One region of the Microbulbifer variabilis genome, then DNA from elsewhere that is predicted to be linked to it. Evidence: predicted binding sites of a transcription regulator. Region 1 holds the regulator's gene; each other region holds the start of a gene.
The links. Region 1 encodes sigma-54, which starts transcription at its own class of promoters, with help from an activator protein. Its sites were predicted from a motif close to TGGCACANNNNTTGCNNT; they were not measured.
Positions count from the first base shown of each region.

Region 2: glnA (glutamate--ammonia ligase) is a predicted target of sigma-54. The motif match lies at 1,629-1,646, and genes of this name have one in related genera.
Region 3: nirB (nitrite reductase large subunit NirB) is a predicted target of sigma-54. The motif match lies at 1,897-1,914, and genes of this name have one in related genera.

Region 1 is NZ_CP092418.1:3,632,071-3,635,223, reverse strand. It holds gene rapZ (RNase adapter RapZ) at 1-138, opposite strand, end outside; gene ptsN (PTS IIA-like nitrogen regulatory protein PtsN) at 266-727, opposite strand; gene hpf (ribosome hibernation-promoting factor, HPF/YfiA family) at 731-1,021, opposite strand; gene MJO52_RS16140 (RNA polymerase factor sigma-54) at 1,203-2,648, opposite strand; gene lptB (LPS export ABC transporter ATP-binding protein) at 2,842-3,153, opposite strand, start outside.
Region 2 is NZ_CP092418.1:4,586,934-4,590,086, reverse strand. It holds gene thiI (tRNA uracil 4-sulfurtransferase ThiI) at 1-1,405, opposite strand, end outside; gene glnA (glutamate--ammonia ligase) at 1,725-3,131, shown strand.
Region 3 is NZ_CP092418.1:3,895,124-3,898,276, forward strand. It holds gene MJO52_RS17300 (bifunctional protein-serine/threonine kinase/phosphatase) at 1-1,621, shown strand, start outside; gene nirB (nitrite reductase large subunit NirB) at 1,954-3,153, shown strand, end outside.

The DNA.
Region 1 (3,153 bases):
CTGCTCAGCCCGCTTGATGAGTTCGGGTAGTAGGCTAATCGGCAGATTGTCGATGCAGTTAAAGCCCGCATCTTCGAGCAGTTGAAGTGCGGAGCTTTTACCAGAGCCGGAGCGGCCGCTGATGATAATCAAGCGCATGGGGACCCCCTCTTTTTAGCTCTTTATACCATTTAATCGTTGATTAAATGGTGTTTATATTCCTGGCGGTAATTTATAAGTCGTGACTCTGGAATCGGATTACCAGGATATGAGCGCAAAGCTAGAATCAGGCTGCTGCGGCTGAGTCTATAGCTAGGGCATAGAGTGCGTCGCTAGTGTCAGCCTGCCTCAACTTGTCCCGGACCTGGCTGTTAGAGAAGAGCGCAGCGATTTCTGCCAGTGTATCTAGATGTTGTTGTTCCGAATCTTCAGGAACCAGCAAGACAAAGAGCAGATCGACAGGCTGTCGGTCGATAGCGTCGAAATCTATGGCGGGTTCTGTAGTGCAAAGTACGCCAATGGGGTGCTCACATCCAGGAAGACGGCAGTGGGGGATAGCCACACCTTCGCCAATTCCTGTGGAGCCTAGACGCTCGCGCGCGATCAGTTGGTTGAATATGATGTCAGAGTCATGCTGTGGATATTGTTCGGCTACAGCCTGGGCGATATTGAGCAGCAATTTCTTTTTGCTGCTCCCCGCCAGATGGCAAAGGCTGAGGCGGGGAGAGAGTAAAGCTTCCAGTGTCATAGTTCAGCGGTGGTTCTGCAACTTCTCTTTGTGTTTTTTCAGTTGGCGGTCCAGCTTGTCTGTAAGCGAATCAATGGCCGCATACATGTCCTTGTCTTCCGAACCCGCGCAAAGGTCGTGACCATTGATATGTACCCGGGCTTCGGCTTTCTGGATCAGCTTGTCTATGGATAGGATGACTTGCGCGTTGGTTATATTGTCATAATGCCTTGAGAGCTTTTCCAGCTTGTTCTCACAGTAGCTGCGCATTGGCGAGGTAACGTCGACGTGGTGACCACTAATATTGATCTGCATGGATTTCTCCTTACCAGGTGCATCACATTACGGCGAGCCTCCTTTCGGGTCGCAACCCTACTAGGAAGTGGCCCAGAATGGAAGGATACACTCAAAGTTTGGAGTTCGGTTGCGAAGGTGTAGTAATTTGTGCCAGGTTATGACTTGGCCTACCTCATGAGTCGAAACCCAAGTGGCCCCTTCAGACCAAGCGTTTTCGCTCGCTGGAGGAGGGAATTCCCATTGACTCGCGGTATTTCGCCACAGTGCGGCGGGCTACTTTAATACCTTGTTTATCGAGCTCTAGGGTAATTTTGTTATCTGAGAGCGGCTTGCGCGGGGTCTCTGCGTCAATCAGCTTGCGGATCAGTGCACGGATAGCAGTTGAAGAGGCATCCTCACCGGAGTCTGTGCTGACGTGGCTCGAAAAGAAATACTTGAGCTCAAACACGCCGCGAGGCGTGAGCATGTACTTCTGGGTGGTCACCCTAGATATGGTCGATTCATGCATGCCAATAGATTCAGCAACATCTGCCAGCACCATAGGTCGCATGGCTTCCGGACCTTCCTCAAAAAAACCTTGCTGCTTTTCGACAATACAGTTGGCTACTTTCAGTAAAGTCTCGTGGCGACTCTGCAGGCTTTTCATAAACCAGCGTGCTTCTTGCAGGTGATCCCGCAAAAAATTGTTATCTCTGGAGTTGTCGGCACGCTTGACCAGGGAGGCGTAGTGGTCATTGATACGGATCTTTGGGGTGATCTCTGCATTCAATTCTACGTGCCAGCGAAGGGTTTTGCGGGAAACGACAATATCTGGAATTACATAGTCCGGCTCTTGCCCACCATAGCTCTCTCCCGGACTGGGGTTTAAGGTCTGGATTAGGCGAATGGCCTCGCCTAGCTGGGCTTCAGTGAGTCGTGTGCGTCGACTCAACTGGCGAAAATCCCTTTTGCCAAGTAAGTCCAAGTGTTTCTCAATAATGTTTTGCGCTTGGCTTAGCCAAGGGGTATTTCGCGGCAACTGCTGCAGTTGTAATTGCAGGCATTCTTTGAGATCCCGAGCCCCGCAGCCAGCGGGATCAAACTGCTGAATAGCCTTCAGAACCGCGAGCACCTCATCTTCATCGATCGATAAAGAGGTGGCGACATCCTGCACAGAAGTACCAAGGAGGCCGCTGGGGGCTATGCCATCAATTAAGTTTTCACCGATCCATTTATCCTGCTCAGATAAGGGGGTCAAGTTCAGCTGCCAGCGTAGATGATCCTGAAGGCCGATGGAGGTGGAGTTACGCTCATAGCTGGAGGAATCTAACTCGTGGCTGCCGCTGTTATTGGTGTAGATATCATCCCAGCGCGAGTCGACGGGCAGCTCATCAGGAATTGCCTGGTCCCAGTCCCCCTCGGCCAGTTCGCGCTCTTCTACCGGCTGTGTTGTGTTTTCCGGTGTTTGTTCAGACTGTGGCTGATTTTCATCCACCTTGACGGATTGCTCTTCGCTATCCGCTTCCAGCATTGGGTTGTTGTCCAGTGCTGCCTGGACCTCCTGCTGCAGATCGAGTGTGGAGAGTTGCAGTAGGCGAATTGCTTGCTGCAACTGGGGGGTCATGGTCAGCTGTGTGCCGAGCTTGAGCTGGAGAGACTGCTTCATAGTGGAGCGCCGCAGGCCGATAAGACAGGGTGTCGATCAAATTGTCCTAAGATGGCGCAGACTACCCCTCTCTTCAATCTATTACAAGCAATAAGCGTGCCGGTCCTGGCGTGATAGCTGGTGCTATGTTTCCAGAATTATGATTATTCCCGTCATAAGTGAAGAATTTAAGGACAGAAATTGGTGGTTAGCCTCAAATAGTGAATTCGTGTCCCAAATAAACTTCGCGCACCTGTTGGTTGGCGAGAACCTCATCCGGCGTGCCTGCAGCGATGATATGACCTTCACTGACAATGTAAGCGGTCTCACAGATATCCAGCGTTTCGCGAACATTATGGTCTGTGATTAGTACGCCAATATCGCGATCACGCAGGTGGCGGATGATCTCCTTGATATCGTTCACCGATATGGGGTCTACCCCAGCAAAGGGCTCGTCCAACAGGACGAAGCCGGGGTTGGTGGCCAGAGCGCGGGCAATCTCAACTCGGCGTCGTTCTCCACCAGA
Region 2 (3,153 bases), 950 kb from region 1:
GAGAGGCATGTAGGCGGCTCATCACACCGCGCGCACAGTAAAGCAGGTACTCGCGCTCCTGATCCAGCTTGGCGAAGCTGTTATTGAGGCGGTAGAAGGGGATCGTCTCTACTTCGACGCCCTCTAGCTCCAGCGGGTCCATTTCTTCTTCATCCGGGTGGCGGATATCGATGATTACTGCGTTGCCGGCCTCCTCACGGATTTCCACTTCTGGTGCCTCGCCGTCCACTTCTTCGATGACCTCGTCGATATTCTGAATCGATCGGTTGCCGATGGCGCGGTCAAGAATAGTGAAGTCAAAGCGGTTTTCCTCGGATTCCACTTTCTCGATCTTGGCTCGGGTGGTGGGTTTCACCGAAATTACACCGCAGTACTCCGGCATATTTGCGGCGAACTCTTCAGTGCCGATGGCCCGTGAGGTACGGATAATATCGGTCTTATCGGTAGTAATCAGCGGTCGCAGTACCAGGGTGTTGGTGACACTATCGATTACTGACAGGTTTTTCAGGGTCTGGCTCGAAACCTGGGCGATGGCCTCACCGGTCACCACCGCATCCACTTCCAGCTCTTTCGCGATAACGTCTGCGGCGCGCAGCATCATACGCTTAAGAATTACGCCCATGTGGGAGTCGTCTACGCGCTCGAGAATTTCTGCCACCACTTCGTCGAAGGGCACGGTGACAAAACGCACCCGATGGGAGGCGCCGTATTTGTTCCACAGGTAGTAGGCCACTTCCTTAACGCCCAGTTCGTGTTGGCGCCCGCCCAGGTTGAAGAACAGGAAGTGAGTGCGGATACCGCGTTTCATGGTCAGGTAGCTGGCCACGGTGGAATCGAAACCGCCGGAGACCAGCGATAGCACCGGGTCCTGGGTGCCCAGGGGGAAGCCGCCGAGGCCGGGGTGCTGTTCCTCGATCACGTTGAGTTTGTCGTGGCGGATCTCCAGCTTGACTGTGATATCCGGGTTTTTCAGTTTCACCCCGGCCGCCCCGGTATTCTTGTTGAGGCCGCCGCCTACGTACTGTTCCACATCAAGGGATTTAAAGTCGTGGTCGCCGGTGCGCTTTACCCGCACACAAAAGGTCTTGTCCTTGAGGGCGGGGCCCCAAACAGACAGGGTCTTCTCGTACATATCGTGCAGGTCGCCCAGGGGGAACTGGCGCACGCGAGAGAAGTTGGCAATGCCGGGGGTGTGAGAGAGCACCTCTTCAATGCGGCTGCCAAGGTGGGCCACGGCGTCCGGGGCGATCACATCGATCTTTTCCCAGTCTTTGCGCACCTGGATACGGTCGTCCAGCTGGCGCAGCAGGCGCTGTAGGTTGTCCTTGAGCTGGCGCGACATACGTTTGCGCACCGGATTGCTCTTGATGGTGATCTCGGGAAAAAATTTGACGACAAAGTGCATGGGAATCCGTGGGGTACCGCATGTTGATAGAAGGTGCGGCATTATAAACTAGCCGGACGCAAGTTGGTTGTGCACTGTTTGTGAGCAAGCTGGAGTATAAATGTGCCATTGTGGTGCATTTAGTTATGGCTGCACAGCCACAATACATCTATCCTGCCCCAGTCGGCCCAGTACTGGGGCCCGCACCGGCACCAGCCGCCGCTGCGACGCCACTGCCCTAATTTGGCACACTCTTTGCTTTATTTCACGCCAGGTAAAGAGCGAATGCCAGCAGTATAGGCATAGCGACCAAATACTTTTCAAGACCTGGAGGACAGCAATGTCAGCGAAAACGCTCGGTTTGATTAATGAGAGTGAAGCTAAGTGGATAGACCTGCGCTTCACCGACACCAAGGGTAAAGAGCAGCACGTATCTGTGCCCGTGTCGGAGATTGACGACGAGTTCTTCGAAGAGGGCAAGATGTTCGATGGCTCCTCTATCGCTGGCTGGAAGGGCATTAACGAGTCCGACATGATCCTGATGCCGGATGACGATACCGCTTTCCTCGATCCCTTCACCGACGAAAGCACCGTGATTATTCGCTGTAATATCGTCGACCCGATCACTGGTCAGGGCTACGAGCGCGACCCGCGTTCTATCGCGCTGCGCGCCGAGGAATACCTGAAGTCCACCGGTCTGGGTGACACCGCACTGTTCGGCCCAGAGCCCGAGTTTTTCGTCTTCGACGATATTACCTGGGGTGCCGAAATGGGTGGCGCCTTCTACAAGATCAACTCCGAAGAGGCGGCTTGGTCTTCCGGCCATAACTTCAGTGAGGGCAATATTGGTCACCGCCCCGGTGTGAAAGGCGGTTACTTCCCGGTGCCCCCGGTTGACTCTTTGCACGATGTGCGCGCCGCTATGTGTTCCGCTATGGAGCAGATGGGTTTGCGTGTTGAAGTACACCACCACGAAGTGGGCACCGCCGGCCAGTGTGAGATCGGCGTTGCCGCCAACACCCTGACCAAGAAAGCGGATGAGGTGCAGATTCTCAAATACGCCGTACACAATGTGGCCCACGCCTACGGCAAGACCGCGACCTTTATGCCCAAGCCGCTGGTAGGCGATAACGGCTCCGGTATGCACGTGCACCAGTCCTTCACTAAGGATGGTGTTAACCAGTTTGCCGGCGATGCCTACGCGGGCCTGTCCGAGACTGCCCTGTACTACATCGGCGGTATTGTGAAGCACGCACGCGCCCTGAATGCGATCTGTAACGCATCCACCAACTCTTACAAGCGTCTGGTGCCTGGCTTCGAAGCCCCGGTTATCCTGGCGTACTCCGCGCGCAATCGCTCTGCGTCTATCCGTATCCCTTACGTGACCTCTCCTAAGGGCAAGCGTATCGAGACCCGCTTCCCGGATCCGACCGCCAACCCTTATCTGGCGTTTGCTGCGCTGTTGATGGCGGGCCTGGACGGTATCAAGAACAAGATCCACCCCGGCGATGCCGCCGACAAGGATCTCTACGATCTGCCTCCGGAAGAGTTGGCCGAGTACCCGACCGTTGCGGCGAGCCTGGAAGGCGCCCTGGATGCTCTGGATCAGGATCGTGCCTTCCTCACCGAAGGCGGTGTATTCACCGACGACGCCATCGATGCCTACATCGACCTGAAGCGCGAAGAAGTAGAGCGCTTGAACATGACCACGCACCCGGTCGAGTTTGATATGTACTACTCCGTGTAATGGCGAGCGGCATCACGCCGAT
Region 3 (3,153 bases), 260 kb from region 1:
ACGGCTACCCGAGAGGCTAGAGTTAAAGCGCTATGGCGCACTCGCCGCAGTAGCGGATGGCGTCGCCAGCGCCGAGGCCGGCGGCGAAGCTGCTCGTGCAGCCATCAACGGTTTTTTCTCGGACTATTACAGCACCCCGGAAACCTGGTCTACTCGCCATGCTGTTGCACGAGTACTCCACTCCCTCAACAGCTGGCTATACCGGCAAAGTGGAGGCAGTGTGGAAATCCAGCGGGGTTGGCTGACCACTTTCTCAGCCCTGATTTTTAAAGGTACCAGCGCCCACATGGTGCATATCGGCGATACACGTATCTACCGCCTGCGTGCTGGCAAGCTTGAGTGCCTCACGCGTGATCACAGCCACCAGCTGTCTCCTGGGCACACTTTTCTCAGTAGAGCCCTGGGAATGGATGTCCATATTGAAGTGGACTACCGCTGTGAAGCACTGCAAACCGGTGATATTTATTTACTGAGTAGCGATGGCATTCACGATTTTTTGCCAGAGACTTCTATCCAGAAAAGACTTTCTGAGTTTGACAAAACTACACCACAACAACTCATTGATGCGGCCCTAAAATCAGGTTCCAAAGATAACCTGAGTGCAGTCGTTGCCAGGGTTAATAATCTGGACTTTCCTCAATGCGACGAATTGGCAATGCACAGCCGAACGCTTCCCTTCGCTCCCGATCTGAGCCCGGGACAAAAACTCGATGGCTTTCTTATTTTGCAGGAGCTATATGCCAGCAAACGTAGCCACCTATATCTGGCCCAAGATCATGTGACTGGAGAGCTTCGCGCGTTGAAAACTCCATCGGTAAATTACTGCGATGATCCAAACTATATCGAGCGTTTTATCGCCGAAGAATGGACCGGCAGGCGAATAAATCATCCAGGGGTTATCAAGCTATACGCTCCAAGAGCCGAACGCGCTTGCCTATATCATGTTCTCGAATATATTGAGGGGCAGACGCTGCGACAGTGGATGCAACTTAACCCTCAGCCAGAAGTATCCCAGGTAAGGGAATTACTTTCTCAGCTGGTAAGTGCCCTGCGCAGCCTGCAGCGATTAGAGATTGTGCACGGCGATCTGAAGCCGGAGAATATTATGATCCGCAACAATGGTCGCCTAGTGATCATTGACCTCGGAGGGGTCGATGGGCCAGGCCTTAGAGAGCAATTACATTTCACAGAAATTGATACTCCAGGCAGTAAGAATTATGCGGCTCCTGAATTCTTTTATGGCGATAGCGCCAGCCATCGTTCGGATATTTTTTCTCTCGGAGTAATTGCCTATGAATTACTCACAGGAAAATATCCCTACCCTGAGCGCCTCGGCAATCTGCACTATCACCTCAAAAGTTATCAACAATTGCGTTATACAAATGCATATGTGCACCGCAAGGATATCCCCCACTGGATAGATAGTGCCTTGCAAAAAGCCTGTGCCCCCAACCCTAAACAAAGATACGATAGCCTATCCGAATTTATCCAGGACCTGCAGCATCCCAATCCAACCTTCAAACCTGCCCAGAACCATCCTCTACTGGAAAAAAATCCAATTTTATTCTGGCAGCTCATAGCGCTGATCCTACTGCTTTCCCACCTTCTGTATGTTTTCTAAAGCCCCCTCTTGGTTAATCCCTCATTTGCCTCTCAGTAACTTAAGATGACATTTCCCGTTTAATATTCCACAAAATTTAACTAAGCACCAATTCAGAGCAGAAAAAAGGTTTTCTGCACCAACATACCGCAAAAATTGTGGACAATAGGAGCGGATAGGCGCCATCCCTGGGATAAATACTGGCATGAAGATTGAATGTATTTAATGACCAACAAAATTATCCCCCAATTCGAGGCAACGGCGCCTGTACTCTTCGGCAGAAGAGGAGGCGCCCTTGTCATATCATTCGCCCCTCCTGCCAAGAGAATCGCTTCTAGATGGCAGGAATATCAATGACTGAAAAGACAAATAAGCAAAAGCTGGTTGTGATTGGTAACGGCATGGTCGGGCACCACTTTCTTGAGCAGCTGGCAGAAAAAAATGAAAGCACCGGTTTTATCGTCACAGTCTTTTGTGCGGAAAACAGACCTGCTTATGATCGAGTACATCTATCCGAATACTTCGCTGGGTGCAGTGCGGAAGATTTGGCTATGGGTCATATTGAGCAATATCGACAATGGGGTTTTGAGCTAGAGCTCAACAATCCGATAGCTTCCATCGATCGCGAAAAGCAAACTGTTACCACCCAGACTGGAAGCTTACATAGATATGATCAATTGGTCCTCGCTACTGGCTCCTATCCTTTTGTGCCCCCCATCCCAGGGCATCAACACGAGCGCTGCTTTGTCTACCGCACCATCGAAGATTTGAATGCGATTCGCACAGCTGCGTCTAACGCGCAAAGTGGCGTCGTTGTCGGTGGTGGCCTGCTCGGTTTGGAAGCGGCAAACGCCTTGAAAACCCTGGGGCTTGACGCCCATGTGGTGGAATTTGCTCCAGGACTGATGTCCACTCAGCTTGATGAGGGCGGCTCCAATTTACTGCAAAAAAAAATCGAGACCCTTGGCGTTACTGTACATACCAGCCGAGCTACCGAACTTATTACAGACGCTGACGGCCAGTTGCGTATGCAATTTAAAGGGGGGGACGAACTGATTACCGATATGATCGTGTTCTCTGCAGGAATTCGCCCTCAAGATGAGCTGGCAAAATCCTCAGGGCTGCAAGTCGGTGAGCGAGGAGGTATTGTCATCGACAACCGCTGTCGTACATCAGACCCCAACATTTTTGCCATCGGTGAGTGCGCTCTCTATGAGGGGCAAATTTTTGGCCTGGTGGCTCCAGGCTACAGTATGGCTCGCACCACCGTCGCACAGCTCACCGGTATGGAGACGTTTTTTAATGGTGCCGATATGAGCACTAAATTAAAACTTCTCGGTGTGCAGGTTGGCTCTATTGGCGATGCTCACGGCCGCAGCGAAGGCGCTGCAGCAATTACTTTTGTCGATGAGCAGAGCGGCGTGTACAAGCGTATGATAACCGATGCTACAGGCCAGAAACTGCTCGGCGCTGTACTGGTTGGTGATACTGGGGATTACGATACTCTTCTGCAATATCATCTCAATGATATCGACCTGCCAGAGCACCCGGAA